One region of the Anoxybacillus sp. P3H1B genome, then DNA from elsewhere that is predicted to be linked to it. Evidence: riboswitches for the same ligand, from Rfam matches in the RefSeq annotation. Region 1 holds a riboswitch; each other region holds the start of a gene.

Region 1 (7,454 bases):
TGCTTTAGTATTTTTAAATGATTAAATGACAAATAAATCGACAAATTCATGTACAGGGGTAGCTGCGAGCCGGTCTTGATCGAGAGAAATGTCTAAGATGCGGTCAATCTGTTTTTTTGGAAAACGTGTTTCAAGGTTTTTCGTGTATTTTTCTAATAACTTAGGGATTGCTTCCTGGCGGCGGAAACGATGTCCGATCGGATATTCGCGGACGATTTGCCTTGTTTCGCTGCCATTCTGAAAGCGAATTTGTACGGCGTTAGCAATCGAACGCTTTTCTGGATCAAGATAGTCACGGCTGTATTGTTTATTTTCGATAACGGTCATTTTCTCGCGAAGCGCATCGATTCTTGGATCTTTCGCGATTTCGTCTTCATAGTGATCAGCCGTTAAATCTCCGTAGATAAGACCGACCGCTGTGATGTATTGAAGGCAATGGTCGCGATCGGCAGGATTATGCAATGGCCCGGTTTTATCAATAATGCGGATGGCTGATTCATGGGTTGTAATGATAATCTCCTCAATTTCGTCCAGGCGATCCTTCACTTCAGGATGGAGCTCAATGGCGCACTCGACTGCTGTTTGGGCATGGAACTCAGCAGGATAAGAAATTTTGAAAAGAACATTCTCCATTACATATGATCCAAGAGAACGAGCAAGCTTCAACTTTTGCCCTTTGAATAGCACATCTTCAAATCCCCAATTTGGTGCGGAAAGAGCAGTTGGATATCCCATTTCACCTGTTAAAGACATGAGTGCAAGACGAACAGCTCGACTTGTTGCATCTCCAGCAGCCCACGATTTTCGCCATCCTGTATTTGGGGCGTGACGATATGTACGCAGGCTGGAGTTATCGAGCCAAGCATTCGATAGGGCATTGATTATTTCTTCGCGTCCCCCGCCGAAAAGCTTGGTGACAACAGCTGTCGACGCCACTTTAACGAAGAGTACATGGTCTAATCCTACGCGATTTAAACTATTTTCCAGTGCAAGCACTCCTTGAATTTCATGGGCCTGAATCATCGCTTTCAGCACATCGCTCATGTTCAGCGGCTTTTTTGCTTGCGAAATATTGCGGCGGCTTACGTAATCAGCAGCGGCTAAGATGCCCCCGAGATTATCAGAAGGGTGTCCCCATTCCGCAGCTAGCCATGTATCATTATAGTCAAGCCAGCGAATCATGCAGCCGATATTAAATGCACCTTGGACGGGATCAAGAACAAAAGAAGTTCCGGGAATGCGGCAGCCGTTAGGAACGACGGTCCCTGGCACAATGGGGCCTAACAGTTTTGTGCATTCCGGATAGCGGAGTGCAAGAATGCCGCAGCCTAACGTGTCCAATAGGACATAGCGAGCTGTTTCGAATGCTTCATGACTTTCGATTTTTCCGTTAAGAACATAATCCGCAATTTGAACAAGCAATTCGTCTGTTTGTTGTTTTTCATTATTTTTTATTAAAACTTCACTCATGAATCTCTTCCTTTCTAGACTCCATTTATATTATGATAAAAAGAAGAGGAATTGCTGGCCCCAATTCCTCTTCGGGTGAGCGTTTAATCTGCTTTTTCAGTTCACTTGCAGGTGGCGCTCTCCGACATATTTGACGCGAGGGCGGTATAGCCGGTTATTGTTATGCTGTTCAATCACGTGGGCGCAAAGGCCGGCGGTTCGGGCACTAAAGAAAATCGGTGTGTAAAGCTCAATTGGAATACCAAGCAAATAATAGACAGGAGCAGCATAGTAATCTAGATTTGGATAGAGTCCTTTTTCTTCTCTCATAATTGTTTCTCCCGCCTCGCACATTTCGAGCAGAGTCGTGTCGCCGCGGACTTCGCTAAGCTCTTGAAGCGCCTTTTTCATAAGCAAGGCTCGTGGATCCATCTTTTTCATGTATACGCGATGACCAAATCCCATAATTCGTTCCTTATTGGCTAGCTTTTGATAGAGCAGCTGTTTGTATTTTTCTGGCGATTCCGCTTCTTTGAGCATATACATAACGGCCTCGTTGGCTCCTCCATGAAGATGCCCCTTTAACGATGACACAGCCCCTGTCAATGCTCCGTACAAATCGGCGTGGGTGGAGGAAATGACCCGCGCTGTAAATGTCGAGTTTGGCAGCTCATGTTCAATATAAGCGATGAGCGAACGGTCAAATATTTTCACTTCCAGCTCGCTTGGTTGCTTCCCTGTCAGCATATATAGAAAATTGGCGCTGTAAGAGAGTTCTTGGTGCGATGGAACGACTGGCTGGTTATGCAACAAGCGATGGCTGCTTGCAATAATGGCAGGTACTTGAGCCAAAAGCTTAATCGCTTTTTCTTTATTAGCCGCTTCTGTTCGTTCATCGAGATGTGGGTCAAAGCTGGCTAAAACGGAAATACCGGTTCGCAGTGCATCCATCGGATGGGTAGTTTGCGGCAGCTGCTTCAAAATTTTCACCAGTTCTTGCGGCAGTGTTCTTTGTGTGTGAAGCTGCATTTCAAAGCGCTCTTTTTCTGGCTGTGACGGTAGTTTTCCTTCAATAAGCAGATGTGCTGCCTCGGTATATGTTTTGGTTTCTACAAGCTTGATCAGATCATATCCCCGGATGACGATTTCTTCATTCTCCACATCAAGAAATGAAATTTTCGTTTCAGCCGCTATGATTTCTTCTAATCCTGGACGAAATTCCAAAAAGATCCCTCCTTAATTTAAAATCATTTGCTTTCGTCGGCCGACTCCTTGCTGAAAACAAGTTCTTGTCGTATTTCTTGATATGCTTGCTGCAAATTAGCACGGCATGATGGCTGTTCTGACAAAGGGAGGCGGACGGCAATTTCCGATTGATAATGATCGTACAGATCCATTAAAGAAACGGGTGGATGTATTGTAAAATTGTTCATGACCGTTTGCTTAAACGCTTCCAAAAAATATTGCTTTGTTCCGAATGTGTTGTGCATGATGTCTGTCCTTTCGTTCTCAAGTTCCAATACGATTCGAATGATGGACATGCGCTTGAAGCAAATAAAAAAAGCATCTTCGCAAATGAAGATGCTGAAAAAGCGCATACGATCCCCTATGAAAAACATATACAAAAAAACATATGTTTTTTCCGCTTCCTCAACACCCCCTATCCTCGTAGGTTTTTGGTGTGGACCGAATCAGGCAGGTCTCCTGGCTTATGTTCATCGCTTCCTAGCCCCTTCCCGTTGATATGTCAAGCATTCAACAGTGGTTTTGGCAGGTTGCTCCCATTTACAGTTGCGGGACAGCGTCGGATTTGCACCGAACTTCCCTTTTAAACCGGTCAAGCGCTCTTTTGCTTACCGATACCTGATCCTAACCAAAGTTATTCAATTTTCAAGTTCACTATATCATATTTTTTCTGAGACGAAAACAAAAAAATTCTTAACTTTCTAACAGGTGGCCTGGGCTGCTTCCGACAGTGTTCGATCATGAAAGTTATCTAGATATAACTTAAGGATGAAAAATGAGAAGGTGATGCTCCGATTTCGACGGTTGAGCATTCGAACAACACGGTCTACAGCTTATTGGTTGATACTTGTTACGCTTTGAAACTGGAATGCTCTTTTTGAATGGTTAATCTTAATAAAAGCGATCGACTTCTGTCGAAATTAGATTTGCGCCATGAATCAGAAGACTTAATCTCCTTGACAATTTTTTCGAAGAATGATAGGGTTATTGTAAAATTTTTCTGATACTTCATGACAGGCTTAGAATGGAGGTTTGAAGCGTTTTTTTCTTGGCGAACAAGAAAATAAATGTGGGAACAGGTTCCAAAGGTGAGTCAAGACTAAATGGCCCAGTCCAAGGCTCCCTGCGGATGAAAAGGGAAGACCGGTGAGATTCCGGCACGGTCCCGCCACTGTAATAGAGGAGCTTTCCGCTTTACTGCCACTGATCAAAGATTGGGAAGGCGAGCGGAAAGCAATGATCCTTAAGTCAGGAGACCTGCCTGTTCTGACAACACTGCTTTTACCTACGGAGGATAGGGAGGTGTTCATCATGGACAAAGGGATTAATCCTTTTTTATGGCATTTCTAGCTTCCGTTGGAGCGTTAGGAATGCTTTTTTATTATTCGGAAAAAGAAATATGACGTCAAATCGCGGTGAATGCGGGGAGATGTGAGGAGAAGAGCAACTCAGCTGGAAGGATGAACGGGAAACCGAGCCATCGAATGGACAACATAGATTTCCTATCAGGCAAGTCCCGCCTAAAGATCAGGTAGAGAGTGGAAAAACGATAAAAATAAAATGATAGGAGAGAGTGAGGAAATGAAATCAAGCAATCTTGGCTATCCACGTATTGGGGAAAAACGAGAGTGGAAAAAAGCATTAGAATCTTTCTGGAATGGAGAGATAGACGAAAAAATTTTTTTGGACACGATGCAGTCCATTCGTCTAAACCATATCAAAAAGCAGCGGGAAATAGGGATTGATCTTGTGCCGGTTGGCGACTTTACCCTTTATGATCATATGCTTGATACAGCGGCTATGTTTGGTTTCATTCCTGAACGTTTCGATTATCAGGGGGGAGAGGTTCCTCTCTCAGTTTATTTCGCGATGGCGCGCGGCAATGAAAAAGCACCAGCATGCGAAATGACGAAATGGTTTAACACCAATTATCATTACATTGTTCCAGAATGGAGCAAGGAACAAAGCTCCCGCCTGCATATAACAGAAAACAAACCATTAAAGGATTTTCGGGAAGCGAAGGAGAAATTAGGAGTTGAAGGAAAGCCTGTTTTGATCGGACCTTATACGTTTATGAAGCTTTCCAAAGGCTATGATGAAAAGCAATTTTCCTATTTTCTATCATTGCTGCTTCCGCTTTATGAGCAAATACTAAAGGAGCTGGAGCGCGAGGGGGTAAAATGGATACAGATTGATGAACCCATTCTTGCTACTTCCTTAACCAAAAAAGAGATGGAGGAATTTGTATCTGTTTATGAGCGGTTGCCTCAAGCTGCTCCTAACTTAAAGATGATGTTGCAGACATACTTTGAGGCAGTAGACTGGTATGAAGAACTAATGAAGCTTCCTGTTAGCGGGATTGGCCTTGATTTTGTTTATGGCCTAGAGAAAAATTTGCGCCATTTATCGAAGAGCGGTTTTCCAGAAGATAAAGTGCTAGCGGCAGGGGTGATTGATGGACGCAATATTTGGCGGACCGACCTGTCGGCAGCCAGCCGTCTCGTGGAAAAAATTTTGCATTCTGTCCCATCTGAACGGTTATGGCTGCAGCCATCAAATAGCTTGCTGCATGTCCCTGTTACGACAACATACGAAAAAACATTGCCTTTGAACTTGCAGCAGATGCTGGCATTTGCTGATGAAAAGCTGGAGGAGCTTGTGTATTTAACAGAACGATTCATCGATGGCGAAGGAAAGCGCGCTCATTATTATGCTCAAAATCAACAAGCGCTTCATTTATGGAAAAAGGATGCTTCAAGATATAATGCGAACGTGCACAAGGAGTGCGAGAACCTAACGAAGGCGCAGCTTGAGAGAGCATCATCCTATTTGGTACGGCAAAAGAAGCAGCAAGAAATAAGCCAGCTTCCAATATTGCCAACGACGACAATTGGCAGTTTTCCACAGACAGCAGAAGTGCGGAAAGCGCGCCAAAAGCTCAAAAAAGGCGAGTGGAGCCAGCCGCAATATGAGCGCTTTATTGAAGCAGAAATTAAGAGATGGATCGATATTCAAGAAAAAATAGGATTAGATGTTTTGGTGCACGGTGAATTTGAAAGAACCGATATGGTCGAGTTTTTCGCCGAAAAATTAGGGGGCTTTGCCTTTACTGAAAATGGATGGGTGCAATCATATGGTTCGCGCTGCGTTCGCCCGCCGATTATATACGGCGATGTCGAATTTTTGCAGCCGATGACGGTTAAGGAAAGTGTATACGCACAATCGTTAACAGAAAAAATAGTTAAAGGAATGCTCACAGGTCCTGTCACTATTTTAAATTGGTCATTTGTTCGTGATGATCTGCCTCGACATAAAGTAGCGGAGCAAATTGCCCTTGCGTTGCGAAACGAAATCAAAGCACTAGAGGAATCAGGAATTTCAGTCATTCAAGTGGATGAGCCCGCTTTGCTTGAGGGACTTCCGCTAAAAGAAGAAAAGAAGCAGGAATATTTAGAGTGGGCTGTACGGATGTTTCGTGTAGCCACTTCCATTGTAAAGGATGAGACGCAAATTCATACTCATATGTGCTATTGTGATTTTTCGTCTTATCTGCCTGTCATCAATCAAATGGATGCAGATGTAATTTCAATTGAAACATCCAGAAGCCATGGTGAAATGATTTCTGTTTTTGAAAAAGAAACATATCCGAAAGGAATTGGATTAGGCGTTTATGATATTCATAGTCCGCGAGTTCCGTCTGTAGCGGAAATGGCGGAAATGATTGAAAGATCTCTGCAAGTCTTGAACCCGGAACAATTTTGGGTCAATCCCGATTGCGGGCTAAAAACGCGGAAAGAACAAGAGACAGTAGCCTCTTTAAAAAATATGGTGGCTGCTGCCAAGTTGGTGCGTGCGAGATTGCTGGAAGAGAAAAAAGAATGGGAGGAAGGAAAACGCTATGACGCAGTCAAAACGAGCAAGTGAGTCACGGACACTATTAACCGATTTAGTGCTCCCATCAGATACGAACCATCATCATACTATTTTTGGCGGAAAAGTTATGGCATATATTGATAAAATTGCTTGTATTGCGGCGATGAGGCATTGCCGGAAGCCAGTGGTGACAGCTTCAAGCGATTCTGTAGATTTTCTTGCTCCGATCAAGGCAGGAGAAGCCATTTATTTAGAGGCCTATGTAACATGGGCCCATCGAACATCAATGGAAGTATTTGTGAAAGTAGAGGCGGAAAATTTATTGACAGGAGAAAGGAGAGTAACAGCTCATGCCTATTTAACATTTGTTGCGTTAGATGAATCAGGAAAACCAACTTCTGTGCCAGCCGTGATCCCAGAAACAGAAGAGGAAAAACAGCAATACAGGGATGCGGAGGAACGGTATATGTTAAGGAAGAAAAGAAAGCAGAGATGGAAAATGTAAGTGAAAAAGGTGTGTCGTTCAGCAGTCAACCGTTTATAGCCTTATATCCCATCTGGATGCACAAAATAGAGCCGATTTCGTTTCGGCTCTATCTTTTTGTTTTATGAAATAAATCTCAGTTTCTGTTATTTATCATTTTCCTCTATATGAGGATAATCATCTTATTGACATGTTAACATTGGCATAGATACGGGGGATGCTTTTTTACAATCTGAAGATTTTTCAAGATACTACATCTTTCAGTTTTACATACTTCATTTCGGGTATATAGGGAGAGAGCGATTTGTCTTGAATTGGAGAAAATAAAAAAATCGATTCACTTTTCATATTATGTATGCTATCATTGAATTGTTTGCATGTTTAGACAAAATATTACTTAATA
Region 2 (7,454 bases), on a different contig from region 1:
GATAAACAAGCGGAAGTCAAAGAAATCAAGATGGAACGGAAAAAGTTTCAGCCGCCGCTTTTATTTAACTTATCGTCGCTGCAAGCAACGGCTAACAAACTTTATCAATTCTCTCCGCAAAAAACGCTTGATATTTTACAAAAGCTGTATCAAAGAGGAATCGTTTCGTATCCCCGTTCTGATTCACAATATGTAACAAGAGGGGAAGCGGAAGCGTTTCCGGAAATTTTGCAAAAATTAAGCCAGTTTGCAGCGTATCAATCCTTCTTTCCGCTGCCAAACACAAGTATTTTACATAATAAACGTTATGTAAATGAAAAAAAGGTGACGGACCATTATGCGATCATTCCAACTGAGCAGGTGGTGAATCCTGAAACGTTATCGAAAGAGGAGCGGAATATTTATGATCTAGTTGTCCGGAGATTGCTTGCTGCCCATTATCCTGAAGTCATTTTTGATTATACGACAGTGACGACGCTTGTTGATGGGCGGGCGGCTTTCATATCAAAAGGAAAGCAGCAAATTCAGGAAGGATGGCGGAAAGTTTTCTTTCAGCATGACGAAGAGAATGTAGCCGCTCTTCCGCCGCTTGCGGAAGGAGAACAGGGGAAAGTGGAAAAAGTCGATGTTAAAGAAGGCAAAACGCAGCCGCCAAAGCGGTATACAGAAGGTCAATTGATTACGTTGATGAAAACGGCGGGGAAATTTTTAGAAAACGAAGAATTGGAAAAAGTGCTTGCTAAAACGGAAGGTCTCGGTACGGAAGCGACACGGGCTGGCATTATTACGATGTTGAAAAACCGAAAGTATATCGAAGTGAAAAAAAATCAAGTCTATGCTACTGACAAAGCAAAAATTTTAATTGAAGCGATTGGGGATAAGATTTTAGCCTCGCCGGAAATGACCGCAAAATGGGAGCAGCGTTTAAGCGAGATTGGCGAAGGAAAAGCCTCTGCTTCCCTATTTATGGAACAAGTAAAAAAGCTGTCGATAAAAATCATAGAAGATGCAACAGCGATGGCGAAGGATTGGAATTTCTCAGGATTCGATACCGCTTCTATTCAGCGTACAACATCGAAAGCAACGCTTGGCAAACCGATCGGCCAATGCAAGTATTGCGGCGGAACAGTCATTGATAAAGGAGAGTTTTATGGCTGCGCGCATTATGCGAAAACAAAATGCTCATTTACGATCTCAAAGGTGATTCTCGGTAAAAAGATTTCACAAACGAATGTAAAAAAGCTTCTGCAGCACGGAAAGACAGATTTAATCAAAGGATTTAAAAAAGGGGATAAAACATTTAATGCCCATTTAGTGTGGAATGAGCAGGAAAAAAGAATTACTTTTTTGTTTTAACATTATCCACCAAGAAGTCTCCCGTCTCTTTAACGGATTGTAGGTGGGGGAGGCTCATTGCAAAATATTAAAAAATGCTTGCTCCTTTTTCTACCCGGCATAGCTGAGCATGTGCCGGGTAGAAGGCAAACTTAAGCAGCAACCATTAGCAATGGCGAAAGATTTCCATAAACTGATCTGGCTCATGCAGCACTTCAAATCCGAACGGCTGGTAAAGACCATGCGCATCCTTTGTCACTAATAAAAAGCGGCGGATATTGAGAAGATCAGGGTGCTGCAGGACACATTCCACCAGCCACTTGCCAAGCTCTCTGCCGCGATAGGCTTCATCAATAAAAACATCGCATAAATAGGCGAATGTAGCTCCGTCAGTAACCACGCGTGCAAATCCAATCTGTGTCTGGCCGTGAAAAAGAGAAAAGCATAGCGAATGTTCAATCGATTTGATAATCGTTGTTCGTTCCCTTTGATTGGCCCAATAGGACTGAGCCAGAAACTCGCATACGCGGTCCATTTGAATGAGGGCACGATTAGTGGAAATCATCATATCATTTCGTTTATATTCAACGACTTGAAACAAAGCGTTTCCTCCTCCCTATTTCGACGAATTATAAGCGATTTTAAGAAAAAAGGCAATGCTGGGTACTGGGCAAAGGAAAAAAAGCAACGGCTTTGGGCAGTCTATTATATATCGCTTTTTGTTTCCTCCCTTTTATTGGTGTAAGAGCTTCATGCTTTCGCGTGACAAGGACGAACCGAGCCGACGACTCCTTCAATCAGATGATTTATTCGATGTTTATAGCCCGTTTGGCGGAACTTTTCTATTGCTAAAGGCATGACGAATTGAGAGCAACGGCCTTTTGCGGTGGAACAAAAGGCACTGATGTTTGACAGGAGCGAAATTCAAAGGTACATTGAAGCTAACAAACATGAAATGCAAAAGATGTAAAAAACACATAATGAAGGAGGAAGGATAAGAATGGATATGATTAGAAAGATGTTGGCATTTGGTCTTGGTTTGGCGGCTGTCAGCAAAGAGCAAGCAGAGAAGTTGGTGGATGAGCTAGTAAAAAGAGGAGAATTATCTTTAGAAGAGTCAAAAGATGTAATTGATCAATGGATTCGGCAAAAGGAAGAAGGGAAAGCGGAGTTTCAACGCGCTGTGCGTGAGCAGTTTAAACAAATGCTTGATAAACTTGATTTAGCTACAAAAGAGGATATTCGCCAATTAGAAGAACGAATTCAACGCTTGGAGCAGAAAAACGAGTAAATAAAAAGATTTTGGAGCTGCAAAAGGAGACAAACCAATGGCCGGAAAAAGGATGCGTCATGTAAGTCGTTATCGGGAGATCGCTGTCGCTTTGATTCGCCATGGCTTTGGGATCGTAGCGGAGGAAATCGGGTTTTCCCAGTTTCTTTCTCTTCCACAAAGATTATTTTTCGATGCGCAGGAAAAGAATGAAAAAACAATTGGAGAACGAATCAGGCTCGTTTTACAGGAGTTGGGTCCAACTTTCGTGAAGCTGGGGCAGATTGCGAGCACGCGTCCGGATTTAATTCCTGGCCCTATTATTCGGGAATTGGAAAAGCTGCAAGATCAAGTTTCTTCTTTTTCATTTGCCGAAGTCGCACGAACGGTTCATGAGGAATTAGGAAGTGATGTGGATCGATTGTTTCAACAGTTCGAGGCGGTTCCGATTGCGGCCGCTTCGATTGGACAAGTTCATCGAGCCATCTTGCATTCAGGAGAACAAGTCGCTGTTAAAATTCAGCGCCCGAATATCGTCCATATGATTGAAACGGATTTAGAAATTCTGCAAGATTTAGCGATTCTCGCTGAGCGCCGCCTTTCATGGGCCGCGCAATATCAAATCGGCGATATGGTTGAAGAATTCTCGCAATCTCTTCGGGCCGAGCTTGATTATACGATTGAAGCGAGGAATGCTGATAAAATTTTTCAGCAATTTAAACAAGATCCTAGCATTTATGTTCCAAAAGTATTTTGGGAGTATTCAAGCAAAAAAGTGCTAACGATGGAATATGTGGAAGGAATCAAACTTAACGAGTTGGAGCGGCTGAAGGAAAGCGGATATGACTTGAAACATTTGGCCGAACGTCTAACCAAGGCAATTTTGCAGCAAATTTTAAGAGAAGGGTTTTTCCATGGAGATCCTCATCCCGGCAATCTATTCGTATTGCCGGGGGAGGTGATCGCTTTTATTGATTTTGGGATGATCGGGCGTCTGACGCCAGATATGAAATATCACTTTTCTTCGTTAGTGATTGCTTTAATGCGTCATAATACAGATGGGATCATTAAATCGCTGTATCAAATGGGGCTTGTTCCTGAGCATGTCGATGTATCGCGATTGCATGAGGATATCGAACAATTAAGAGAGAAATACTACAATGTTCCGCTCAGCCAAATCAGTCTTGGCGAGGCGCTTCATGATTTGTTTCATGTTGCCTTTCAACACTCTATTCGCATTCCGAAAGATTTAACCCTTCTGGGAAAGACGTTGCTAACAGTGGAAGGCGTAGCAGAGCAGTTAGATCCGGAGCTGAACATTCTCAATATTGCTGAACCATTCGGCCGCCAGCTATTAAAGGAGCGCTTGCATCCTAAACATCTAACCGAAGAAGTGTGGAAGCGCGTGTTCAATTATGGAGAAATGTTGCTGGACTTCCCTAAGAACATGAAGGAGTTAACGGCATTTATTAAACAAGGAAAGCTGCATTTGAAAATGGATATTCCTGAATGGCCGCTTTTTTTAAAAAAATTAGATCAAATTAGTAATCGCTTATCGTTCAGTATTGTGCTGCTGTCCTTCAGCATTATTATGGCAGGGATTATTATTGGCTCTTCTTTAGGTAGGCAATCGACTTTGCTTTGGAAAATTCCAGCAATTGAGATTGGGTTTGGTATCGCCTCTTTGATGTTTTTATGGCTGTTATATTTAATTTATAAATCCGGACGGTTTTAGCTGTTGACCTAATCGCTGGTGGTGGATTACTTGTTTTATTTCTCGTGCTGTATAAAATGGAGAACCACGGTTAGAGGATAGGCCGCTGACTTGTCTCGGTCACGCCAAAGCGTGCTGTCGAAACCTGCTTATATAGGGACTGCCTGCAGAGGCTCGACTAGAATGTGTTACGATAATAATTTTATGTAAACAATCAGGTGTGCTGATGATCCAATAAAAACCATTGGCATTACTTGATTCCAAGCTTTTCTGCCGTAGTCGGCAAGCAAATGACTTGCCGACTGGGCATGCATATGGCAGAAAAGCTTGTGTCTAGCTCAATCATTCCATATTTTTAGTAAAATGATCATCCACACTTGCGGGAAACCATATTAGTTCTTCTTATTTCACCGTTCCTCTGTTTTTTTTTGACGGATTTTGCAGGATTTTTTTTCAAAATGTCAAAAGGATTTAATAGACAAAGAAAAATGAGGGAAGGGAAATTAAATGAAGACAGCAGATTTATGTGATCAATTTTTGTCGGAGCTGCAAGTGTGCCAATTACCGTTGCATTCTTATGGCGGAAAAACAGAGTTTTCCGGACCGATTGCCACTGTTGAGGTATTCGAGGACAATGTGCTCGTTCGCGAAGCGCTAGAAACCATTCCGGCAGGCACGGTGTTAGTTGTTGATGGAAAAGGTTCGCGAAATTGTGCATTGCTCGGAGATCGTCTGGCACAAATCGCTTGTGAACGAGGACTTGTAGGCGTGATTGTCCATGGTTGCATTCGCGATTCAGCTGAAATTGCGCAAATGCCGCTTGGCGTAATCGCTCTTGGGACATGCCCTGTCAAAAGCAAAAAAGAAGGGAAAGGGGCGCGTGATCGCGTTCTTGAATTCGGGGGCGTACATTGGGAGCCGGGCGCGCATGTGTATGTTGATAGCGATGGAGTTGTTGTCGCTAAAACAAAACTGTTCGAAAAATAAAAATGGTTGACTTTTTTCGAAAATTCATCATATCATTGTGGAGGAACAACTGAATCATTGAATCGTTTGCTAAAGCAAGTAAGGTGCCTTTCTCTATTGGGACAGGCTTAAAAGGGAAGTACGGTGAAAAGCCGTCACGGTACCCGCCACTGTGATGAGGAGCTTCATTGCATCATGTCACTGAAGGAAACTTCGGGAAGGCGCAATGAAGCGATGATTCTAAGTCAGGAGACCTGCCTTATTTGCTCGGCCGGATACCTACGGGATTATAGGTAGACGTGCGGGGGAATGGTATACATATGCATTTGTGATTGGCCGTATGCATTTTTCTGCACCTCTATCGATAGAGGTGCTTTTTTATTTCATCAAAAAGGAGAGGATCGGTGTGACAACGTGGAATTTAACTGGAGTAAAGCATCACATATTGATCTGTAACGGCGGCAGCTGCATGCGAAAAGGCGGAGAGGAGGTGACAATCGCCATTCGTGATGAAATTGCGCGGCTGGAATTGGACAGCACTGTACACACAACGAGAACGCGCTGCAATGGCCGCTGTAATGATGCGTGCGTCGTAATCGTGTATCCGCAAGGAGTTTGGTACAAGGGGGTGACGCCGGATAAAGGAAGAGAGCTTGTCCAAACACATTTAAAAGATGGGGATCCTTTAAAAGATATTGTCACCTATCAGTATGGAGAAGATGGATTATCGATGTGCCATCCAACAGCTGCGGTTGGCATTACTAAAAAAGCTAGCATCAAGGAGGAGAGGGTATGAAGCAATGGAAGTTTCTGCTGCTGCTATGTGGCCTTGTTGTTTATTTTACTGTCAATAGCGGCACACCAGCCTATGCTATGCATATTATGGAAGGATTTTTGCCGATGAAATGGGCGCTATTTTGGTGGATTGTTTTTCTGCCGTTTTTCATCGCAGGAGTGCGAGCGCTGATGAAGATCACAAAGCGCCATCCTGAATTAAAATTGTTGATTGCGCTTTCAGGAGCTTTTACCTTTGTACTTTCGGCGTTAAAAATCCCATCGGTGACAGGCAGCAGCTCCCATCCGACTGGAGTCGGGCTCGGGGCCGTCTTATTTGGTCCGCTAACGATGACGGTGATGGGGAGCATCGTTCTTTTATTCCAAGCGTTACTACTGGCGCATGGGGGATTGACGACATTAGGAGCGAACGCGGTGTCCATGGCGGTATGCGGTCCGCTAGTAGCATACGGGGTGTATCGTTTAGGAAAAAGGTATAACATTTCGCAGCGATTTGTCATTTTTTTAGCCGCTTTTCTTTCTGACTTGGCCACATATGTAGTTACATCATGGCAATTGGCGCTTGCTTTTCCCGACACAACAGGAGGAGTAGCAGCTTCATTTCTTAAATTTGCCGGAATTTTTGCGATTACGCAAATACCGCTCGCGATCACCGAAGGGCTGCTGACTGTTGTTGTGTGGAACTTTTTATCTACTTACAGCAGTCGAGAGCTGAATCAACTTCAGAAAGGAGCCTAGCAGATGAAGCGAAATCTATTGCTTATTGTTCTTGCTTTTGTATTAGCTGTCGCTCCCTTGCTATTGGTTCGCAATTCGGATTTTGGCGGTACAGATGATCAAGCGGAAAAAGCGATTCAAACGATCGTCCCGGATTATAAGCCTTGGTTTGAGACGATCTTTTCACCGCCGGGTGGGGAAGTGGAAACATTGTTATTTTCTTTGCAAGCCGCGCTTGGCGCCGGGGTGATTGGCTATATTATCGGCGTTTATAAAGGTCGAGCCGGTCGAAGAGATGAAGCGGAATGATTCGGCATTTTGACATGATTGCCTATCATAATCGTCTGCGCCGTCTGCGGCCTGAACAAAAGACTTTATTCTCTTTTCTCTTGCTTTTGAACACTATGGTAGGAAGCAGAGGAACGCATCTTTTTATTATTTTCTGGCTAGCCATATGGACGATTGGGTATGCAGGTGTTTCTTGGAAAGTATATGTAAAAACGTTGGGAATGGTCATCCTTTTCCTTTTAATTAGCTGGCCGATTTTGCTTATTTCCCTTGATTCATGGCACATATCCGTGAATCGAGGAAATATTCCGACAGCAATCGATGTATCGCTGCGCTCCATTGCAGCATGGTCGTGCTTATTTTTCCTTT
Region 3 (7,454 bases), on a different contig from region 1:
CAACATATTTCCAGCTTCGCATCGCGACGCTTCCCATCAACCAAGTAATAATTTGCCGCAGTTCCTCTCCTGTCAGCGCAATCATAAGCGAGATCAACGCGCTGAAAAATGCGCTGAAAATAATTCCGGTTAAAATGATCGTTTCCACTGACATGCGCGGATCGACGGCGCGAGTAAAAAACAAAACGAGAAAAAGAGTCAGCAATCCAAACGCAATGCTCATGATCGGTAATGTAAACGATCCAAACCACGGCAATTGCAGATGAAAGAACAAAACGACGACCGCTCCGACTGACGCGCCCGATGATACTCCAAGCGTATAAGGATCAGCCAATGGATTTTTTAGCAATCCTTGAAACGCCGCTCCCGCCAACGAAAGGGAAGCGCCGACTAAAAAAGCCAAAACAACGCGCGGCAAGCGGATGGCCATCACAATTTGCACAAGCGTATCAGGAATGTCAGGGGACGGCGCAATTCCCCACCATTGCTCTAAAAAAATGTCAATAATAGACGAAAAGGGAATCGATAGTGAGCCTATCGATATCCCTAACAACATGCACACGACCACCGCCGTAAGAGCGATGACGTAGGCAATTATATTATTTAAAGATTTCCGGATAAATGACTTTGGCAAGTTCCTCTACCCCTTCAACAAGGCGTGGGCCTGATCTTGTGACTAAATCAGAATTCACCTCATATACGCGTTGATTTTTAACCGCCGAAACGTCCTTCCACGCCGGTCGTGCCATCACTTGCTTTACAGCATCTTTCACATAGTCTCCATACGTGACAACAATTACATCCGGATTGAGCGCTACCGCTTTTTCTTCCGTAAACATCGGCCATCCTTCTTGATCGCCAGCCACGTTTTCTGCTGAAATCGCTTGCAGCATGTCATTGATAAATGTTCCCTTTCCTGCTGTATAAATTTGTGGCGCCGGCTGCACTTCCACCCATACTTTTACCGGATTTTTCACGTTTTTTGCTTTTTCCTTGATGGCTTCAAGCTTTGATTTCATCTGGTTAACAATTTGATCGGCTTTTTTCGTTGTCCCTGTTGCTTGTCCAATTAATTGGATCGAATGGTAAACATCATCAAATGTTTTGGCATCGTTCACAACAAGCACTGTAATTCCCGCATCCTTCAGCTGCTGCAGGCCGTCCCGCGAATTATGGGCACTCGATGCGTGGGCAAGCACTAAATCAGGCTTGAGTGAAATAATTTTCTCCACGTTAAACTCCATGCCGCCAATTTTTTCTTTATTTTTTACATCTTCCGGATAGTTATCAAAATCACTGACTCCAACAATTTTCTCTCCTAAACCAAGTTCATAGGCAATTTCCGTATTGCTCGGAATTAACGAAACGATTTTTTTCGGTTCGGACTGAATCGTGACCTCTTCCCCTAATCCGTCCTTAACGGTTACCGGGAAAGCAGCTGTTGCTTCTTGCTTCGCATTGGATGAATGAGTGGATTTGTCTGTTTCTTGATTACCGCACGCGGCAAGAAGGCCGAACGTCAGCATCAACACAAGCAGCCACGTATAATACCTCAGTTGCTTCATCATGGTTTCTCCTCCTGCACATATAAATTAAAAAATGCCCATCCCGGACGGAATGAGCAAGAAACGACAAACCATAGAGTTGTGGCAGCATAATAACCACCTTTTGCCGTTTCGCCATCTCACCCCCCGAAGATTGGAAACATCGAGCAGTCAGGGCAGGTCTACTGACTTATGCTTCATCCTACTTTGAACCTTCCCATGCGGCCAACAGCTTGCCCATCAATACCGCACAGTGGTTATTTCATTTCGTCAGCATTTACAGTTGCGGGGACAGTTCTGGATTCGCACCAGATTCCCTATTAAGCCTATTAGCGATTCGCTCACTTCGGCACCCTTCTGCATCGATATACAATTGTAAAAAATAATCGAACAATTGACAGTTACAATATTAAAGGACGAAAGGCTGTTTGGCAACAAAAAAATGACGGAATTCGCCATTTTTCCCGTCTCTACTTATACGGATCTCATTTTTTAACGCATTGGCGTGATGAAAGCACATCCACCGACTTACCGCAAAAACGACTCGAACAGCAGTTTATCGCCATTCGAGTCGTTTGGATCGCTATTAATTGTTAATATAGCGTTCAAATACATCCCCAAAATCTTTCACTGTATACTGCTTCTTAGTCTCAACAAGCCAGTTGAACGCGATTTGATTTAGCTCTTTAAACTGTTCAGCAATGCTGTTTGGAGTGCTGGCGACACGCCCTAGCACGGAGGAGGCAACATCGAGACTTTTTCGCGCAAAGTCGAGCGTCGTTTCATTTTCATGGCAAATTTCTGAAATTTTTAAAAGTGCTTTATATAAATCTTTCACTTCTTCCAGATGCTTTTTATGCACATCAATCGAATAGTGCTCCGATCCGATAGTAAATTTAATCTCTACATCTAAATCGACCGTGCCTGCCGTCTCAAGCGATACGCCGGCAATTGGATGCTTATAGTAATCATAACGGCGCAGCGTTCGCTTTTTACTTGTCGCGCTCGTCCCATCTAAATGAATAAGCGCTCGGTTAGTAAAGCAATATTCATCTGATTTGGACTTAATCAAAAAATAAATCTTTTCTCCATCTTCATGCATCACATAATCGTCTGCGTCCACTTTATCATAATTTTCGGGTTTAATGACAGAGCCGATATCACTTAATCCGAGAACATCAGCAGCAACTTTGCCAAACATCCAGCATCTCCTCCCCTTTCTTTTCTTACAATCCCATTATACCATCCATTTGCTTTCCAGATCCGATAAACAGAAAAAATAAAAAATGGATTTATAGCCGATTCAAAAGCACAATCCTTTTTTAACAGATGGAGGCAAATCATAGAACACTGTCCAATACAACTTTTTATAAACGTCATTCTTCGCTGAAACCTCCGTGCCTTGTCACAGGATCAAGAGACGATGCGAGTGCTATAATATATTTATGATGATGTCCCAAAGTTCATATTCTGTTCATAAACATCAAGTACAATACATACACGACAGCATAAAAATCATAGCAAAAAGAGTGGTGATCAAATCGTGCAAAAGCAATCATTAGAAGAAAAAGCAGACTGGCGCTCGTTTATCTGGATGATTCAAGCAACGAAGCCGCCTAAAATGATCATGATTATTGCGCTATTCTTAAGCGTGGCGTCTTCCATCGTCAGCTTAACGATTCCGCTATTTACGAAAAAAATGATCGATGGCTTCACCGTTTCATCATTAAATAAAACGACGATCATTTTGCTTGTTGGCGCCTTTATTGCGCAAACGATCGCTAGCGGCTTCTCCATCTACTTGATTAACTATACAGGAGAAACGGTTGTATCCAGACTAAGAGAACAAGTATGGCAGAAGCTGCTGCATTTGACCATTCCGTACTATGATCGTCATCGTACAGGGGAAACGGTTAGCCGAATTACAAATGATACCGCTATTGTGAAAGGATTAATTACAGAGCATACAGCCAACTTTTTCAATGGCATTATTTCCATAACCGGCTCTGTCGCATTATTGCTGTACTTAGATTGGAAAATGACGTTGATTATCTTTATTCTGCTTCCACTAGCCGTTAGCATTATGATCCCGTTAGGAAGACAAATGTTTAAAAACTCTAAAAGGCTGCAGGATGAAACGGCGCAATTTACTGCTTTTATTACACAAGTGCTGTCAGAAATTCGCCTTGTGAAATCATCCAATGCCGAACAGCTTGAATATGAAAAAGGAAAAAAAGGCATTTCGCATTTATTTCGCTATGGATTGAAGGAAGCAAAAGTTCAGGCCATGGTCATGCCATTGATGGGAATTGTGCTTATGCTTCTGCTTGTTGTCATTCTCGGCTTTGGCGGATATCGGGTTTCTACAGGGGCAATGACGGCCGGAGGGCTCGTTGCTTACATTTTATATCTTTTCCAGATGGTCATGCCGCTTGCTGCATTCAGTACTTTCTTTACACAATTGCAAAAAGCGATGGGAGCCACACAACGCATCATAGCCACGCTGCGCGAGCAGGAAGAAGACTATCTGTCTGGAGAAGAAGTCGCTCGCATTGATGAACCGATCCATGTCAATCATTTATCGTTTTCATATGAAAACGGTGAACCGATTTTAAAGAACGTAAACTTTACGATTGAACCGGGAAAAGTGACAGCGATCGTCGGCCCGAGCGGTTCAGGAAAAACGACGTTCTTTTCCATCTTAGAGCGGTATTATACACCGACAAGCGGCAGCATTTTTCTCGGCGAGAAACCTATTCATGCCCTTTCTTTATCTTCATGGCGCCAGCAAATTGGTTATGTATCTCAAGAAAGTCCGCTTATCGCTGGAACGATTCGTGACAATATTTGCTACGGGCTTGATCATCAAGTAAGTGACGAAGGATTAAAATGGGCAGCCGACATGGCCTATGCTTCTCCGTTTATTGAAGAATTGCCACAAAAATATGAAACAGAGGTCGGCGAGAGAGGCATCAAGCTTTCCGGCGGGCAGCGCCAACGCATCGCCATCGCCCGCGCGCTGCTGCGCAACCCGCGCATTTTATTATTGGACGAAGCCACGTCCAACCTCGACAGCCAATCGGAAATGGCGGTGCAAAAAGCGCTGCAAAACTTAATGAAAGGGCGAACGACGATCGTGATTGCCCATCGATTATCGACGGTCATCAACGCTGATCAAATCATTTTCATGGAAAAAGGCGAGATTACGGGAATGGGGACGCATCAAGAGCTGTTTGCCACCCATGCGCTTTATCGAGAATTCGCCATCCAACAATTGCATCTTCATGAAGAAATGCAAAAAAATACGGCTAAAGGATGAGAACGTATGGCAAAGTTATTGATTGTGGATGATGATGATCATATTCGCGAGCTTTTGAAAGTTTTGCTTGAAAGCGCGGGGTTTGAAACTTATGAAGCGGCTGACGGCCGGCAGGCGCTTCGATTGCTAGAAACCGTCAAAATAGATCTGGCCATTCTCGATATTATGATGCCGGTAATGGACGGCTGGGAATTGTGCGAAGAACTTAGGCATTTTGCCGATATCCCCATTTTAATGCTTACCGCTAAAGGCGAGACATCACAAAAAGTGAGGGGATTTGAGCTGGGGGCGGATGACTACTTAGTCAAGCCTTTTGAACCAATGGAGCTGATAGCAAGGGTTAAAGCCTTGTTGAAACGCTACCGCATCGCGAATTCGCACACAGTGCAAGCAGGAAGGCTGTTGCTTGATGAGAAAACTTACACGATCACGTGGGACGATTCTATGCTCACGATTCCGAAAAAAGAATTTGAGCTTTTATTCAAGCTAGCGAGCTATCCTGGAAGGACACTATCAAGAGATGAATTAATTGAAGATATTTGGGGCTATGATTATGAAGGGGATGAACGAACCGTCGACGTCCATATCAAACGGTTGCGCGAACGATTTTCTGAAGAAAAGAGCGGCTTTAAAATCATAACTGTCCGCGGCTTAGGCTACCGCTTAGAGGTGCAGCAGCCGTGAACAAGCGTCCTTCCATCTTTCTTTTCATATGGCGTTTTTTCATCGGGATCTTTTCGTTAATTTCTTGTTGGACGATCGCTTTTTTCTTAACGAATTACTTGTACCGCCATTTTCATTACCATCCGTCCGATTATGTGCGCGAGCTGATTAATTTTATCGTCGGCCTTTTCATTCTGGGAGTAGCCGTTCAATTTCTTGAGAAAATGGGGGGATGGCGGGCAAAACAAATGGAATTTTTCCATTCCATGAAAAAATCATTTGAGCAAATTGCCAACGGAAATTTTAACATCAGGCTTGAATCCATTTCGCCGCATTCTCCGTTTAATGAGCTTGTAGAAAGCATTAACCGAATGGCCCAAGAATTAAGCGAAATGGAACAGCTGCGGCAAGAATTTGTTTCCAATGTCTCTCACGAAATTCAATCGCCGCTAACATCGATTATCGGCTTTATCCATGCGTTGAAAAATGGCAAGCTCAGCGCCGAGCAGCGCGCCCGCTATCTTCATATTATCGAAACTGAGAGCAAACGGCTGTCGAAATTAAGCGATAACCTTTTAAAGCTGACCTCGCTTGAATCAGAGCATCATCCATTTGAACCGAAAAAATACCGGCTGGATCAGCAGCTAAAAAACATTGTGCTTGCTTGCGAGCCGCAGTGGCTAGAAAAAGCCATTGACATCGATATCGTGCTCGATAAAACCGAAATTGTGGCGGACAAAGATTTACTCGATCAAGTATGGGTGAACTTGCTCCATAACAGCATTAAGTTTACTCCCCAAAAAGGAAAAATTTCAATCAGTGTGTCTCAAAGCGGACAAAAGATTCAGGTCGCTGTCTCCGATACAGGGATTGGCATGTCTGAAGAGGAAAAAATGCATATGTTTGAACGGTTTTATAAAGCAGACCGCTCGCGAAATCGCTCTGAAGGCGGAAATGGCTTAGGGCTTACAATTGTCAAAAAAATCGTTTCCATGCATCACGGCGACATCAAAGTCGAATCAACGAAAGGAAAAGGAACCACCATTTTTGTTTCTTTGCCGTCCGGCAAGTAAGTGCAAAGGGTGTCTGAAAAGCGAATGTTTCAAACGCTTTTAGACACCCTTTGTTTCGTTCAGCGGCAACGTAAACGTAAACGTTGTCCCCTCGCCGAGCTTGCTATGAGCATGGATCGTACCTTTATGCGCCTCGATAATATTTTTAGCGATGGCAAGCCCCAGCCCTGTGCCAGAACGTCCGCGAGTACGTGCCTTATCCGCCTTGTAAAAGCGCTCAAATACAAATGGTAAATCCTCCTCAGGAATGCCTGATCCCGAGTCCTGCACATGAATGGATACCCCTTCTCCCGTTTGTTCGACAACCACCTTCACCATGCCGTTCTCCTCTGTATGGCGAAGGGCATTGTCAATCAAATTGGTCAATACTTGTTCGATGCGATCCGGATCCATGTTTATATGCAAATCCTCACTCCGAAACTCTGTAGATAAATCAATTTGCTTTTCTTTCGCTAATCCTTGAAATTTGCGAGTCACCCGTTCAATGTATGGCCGAAGCTGAACATCTTCATAATTGAGCGTAATATGTCCGGCTTCCATTCGCGCCAAATCCAATAAATCATTGACAAGTCGCCCCATTCGCAACGATTCATCATAGATTACCTTTGCCATTTCTTTTTTCTCTTCATCTGTTGCCGCAATGTCATCAATGATGGCTTCGCTATACCCTTGTAGCATGGCAATAGGGGTGCGCAATTCATGTGATACATTGGCAATAAAATCCTTGCGCAGCTTGTCCAAGCGGCGCTCTTCCGTCATATCCCTCAGCATCGCCACGGCTCCACGAACAGCGGTTTGATTATAAAGCGGCGTCATTAAAATCACCCATGTCCGCCCTTGCAGCGTCACCTCTGC

Evidence for each region. Region 1 has a riboswitch for cobalamin ahead of AT864_RS17845 (hypothetical protein). Riboswitches for the same ligand answer to the same signal wherever they lie in the genome.
Region 2: linked by a shared signal. The riboswitch ahead of AT864_RS12040 (ferredoxin) and the one ahead of AT864_RS17845 (hypothetical protein) in region 1 are both predicted to bind cobalamin.
Region 3: linked by a shared signal. The riboswitch ahead of AT864_RS00940 (ABC transporter substrate-binding protein) and the one ahead of AT864_RS17845 (hypothetical protein) in region 1 are both predicted to bind cobalamin.

The regions. Positions count from the first base shown of each region.
Region 1 covers NZ_LPUG01000010.1:89,425-96,878, forward strand. Annotated here, with positions in the region: gene AT864_RS03985 (bifunctional 2-methylcitrate dehydratase/aconitate hydratase) at 22-1,470, opposite strand; gene mmgD (citrate synthase) at 1,567-2,673, opposite strand; gene AT864_RS17845 (hypothetical protein) at 2,697-2,939, opposite strand; cobalamin riboswitch at 3,126-3,331, opposite strand; cobalamin riboswitch at 3,794-3,974, shown strand; gene metE (5-methyltetrahydropteroyltriglutamate--homocysteine S-methyltransferase) at 4,276-6,618, shown strand; gene AT864_RS04000 (acyl-CoA thioesterase) at 6,593-7,072, shown strand.
Region 2 covers NZ_LPUG01000019.1:29,996-37,449, forward strand. Annotated here, with positions in the region: gene AT864_RS12015 (DNA topoisomerase III) at 1-1,356, shown strand, start outside; gene AT864_RS12020 (GNAT family N-acetyltransferase) at 1,502-1,936, opposite strand; gene AT864_RS12025 (phasin family protein) at 2,336-2,626, shown strand; gene ubiB (2-polyprenylphenol 6-hydroxylase) at 2,664-4,340, shown strand; gene rraA (ribonuclease E activity regulator RraA) at 4,827-5,306, shown strand; cobalamin riboswitch at 5,371-5,562, shown strand; gene AT864_RS12040 (ferredoxin) at 5,692-6,081, shown strand; gene AT864_RS12045 (energy-coupling factor ABC transporter permease) at 6,078-6,818, shown strand; gene AT864_RS12050 (energy-coupling factor ABC transporter substrate-binding protein) at 6,822-7,106, shown strand; gene cbiQ (cobalt ECF transporter T component CbiQ) at 7,103-7,454, shown strand, end outside.
Region 3 covers NZ_LPUG01000009.1:124,915-132,368, forward strand. Annotated here, with positions in the region: gene AT864_RS00935 (iron ABC transporter permease) at 1-634, opposite strand, end outside; gene AT864_RS00940 (ABC transporter substrate-binding protein) at 600-1,565, opposite strand; cobalamin riboswitch at 1,702-1,916, opposite strand; gene AT864_RS00945 (PH domain-containing protein) at 2,131-2,745, opposite strand; gene AT864_RS00950 (ABC transporter ATP-binding protein) at 3,139-4,863, shown strand; gene AT864_RS00955 (response regulator transcription factor) at 4,870-5,547, shown strand; gene AT864_RS00960 (cell wall metabolism sensor histidine kinase WalK) at 5,544-6,599, shown strand; gene AT864_RS00965 (ATP-binding protein) at 6,639-7,454, opposite strand, start outside.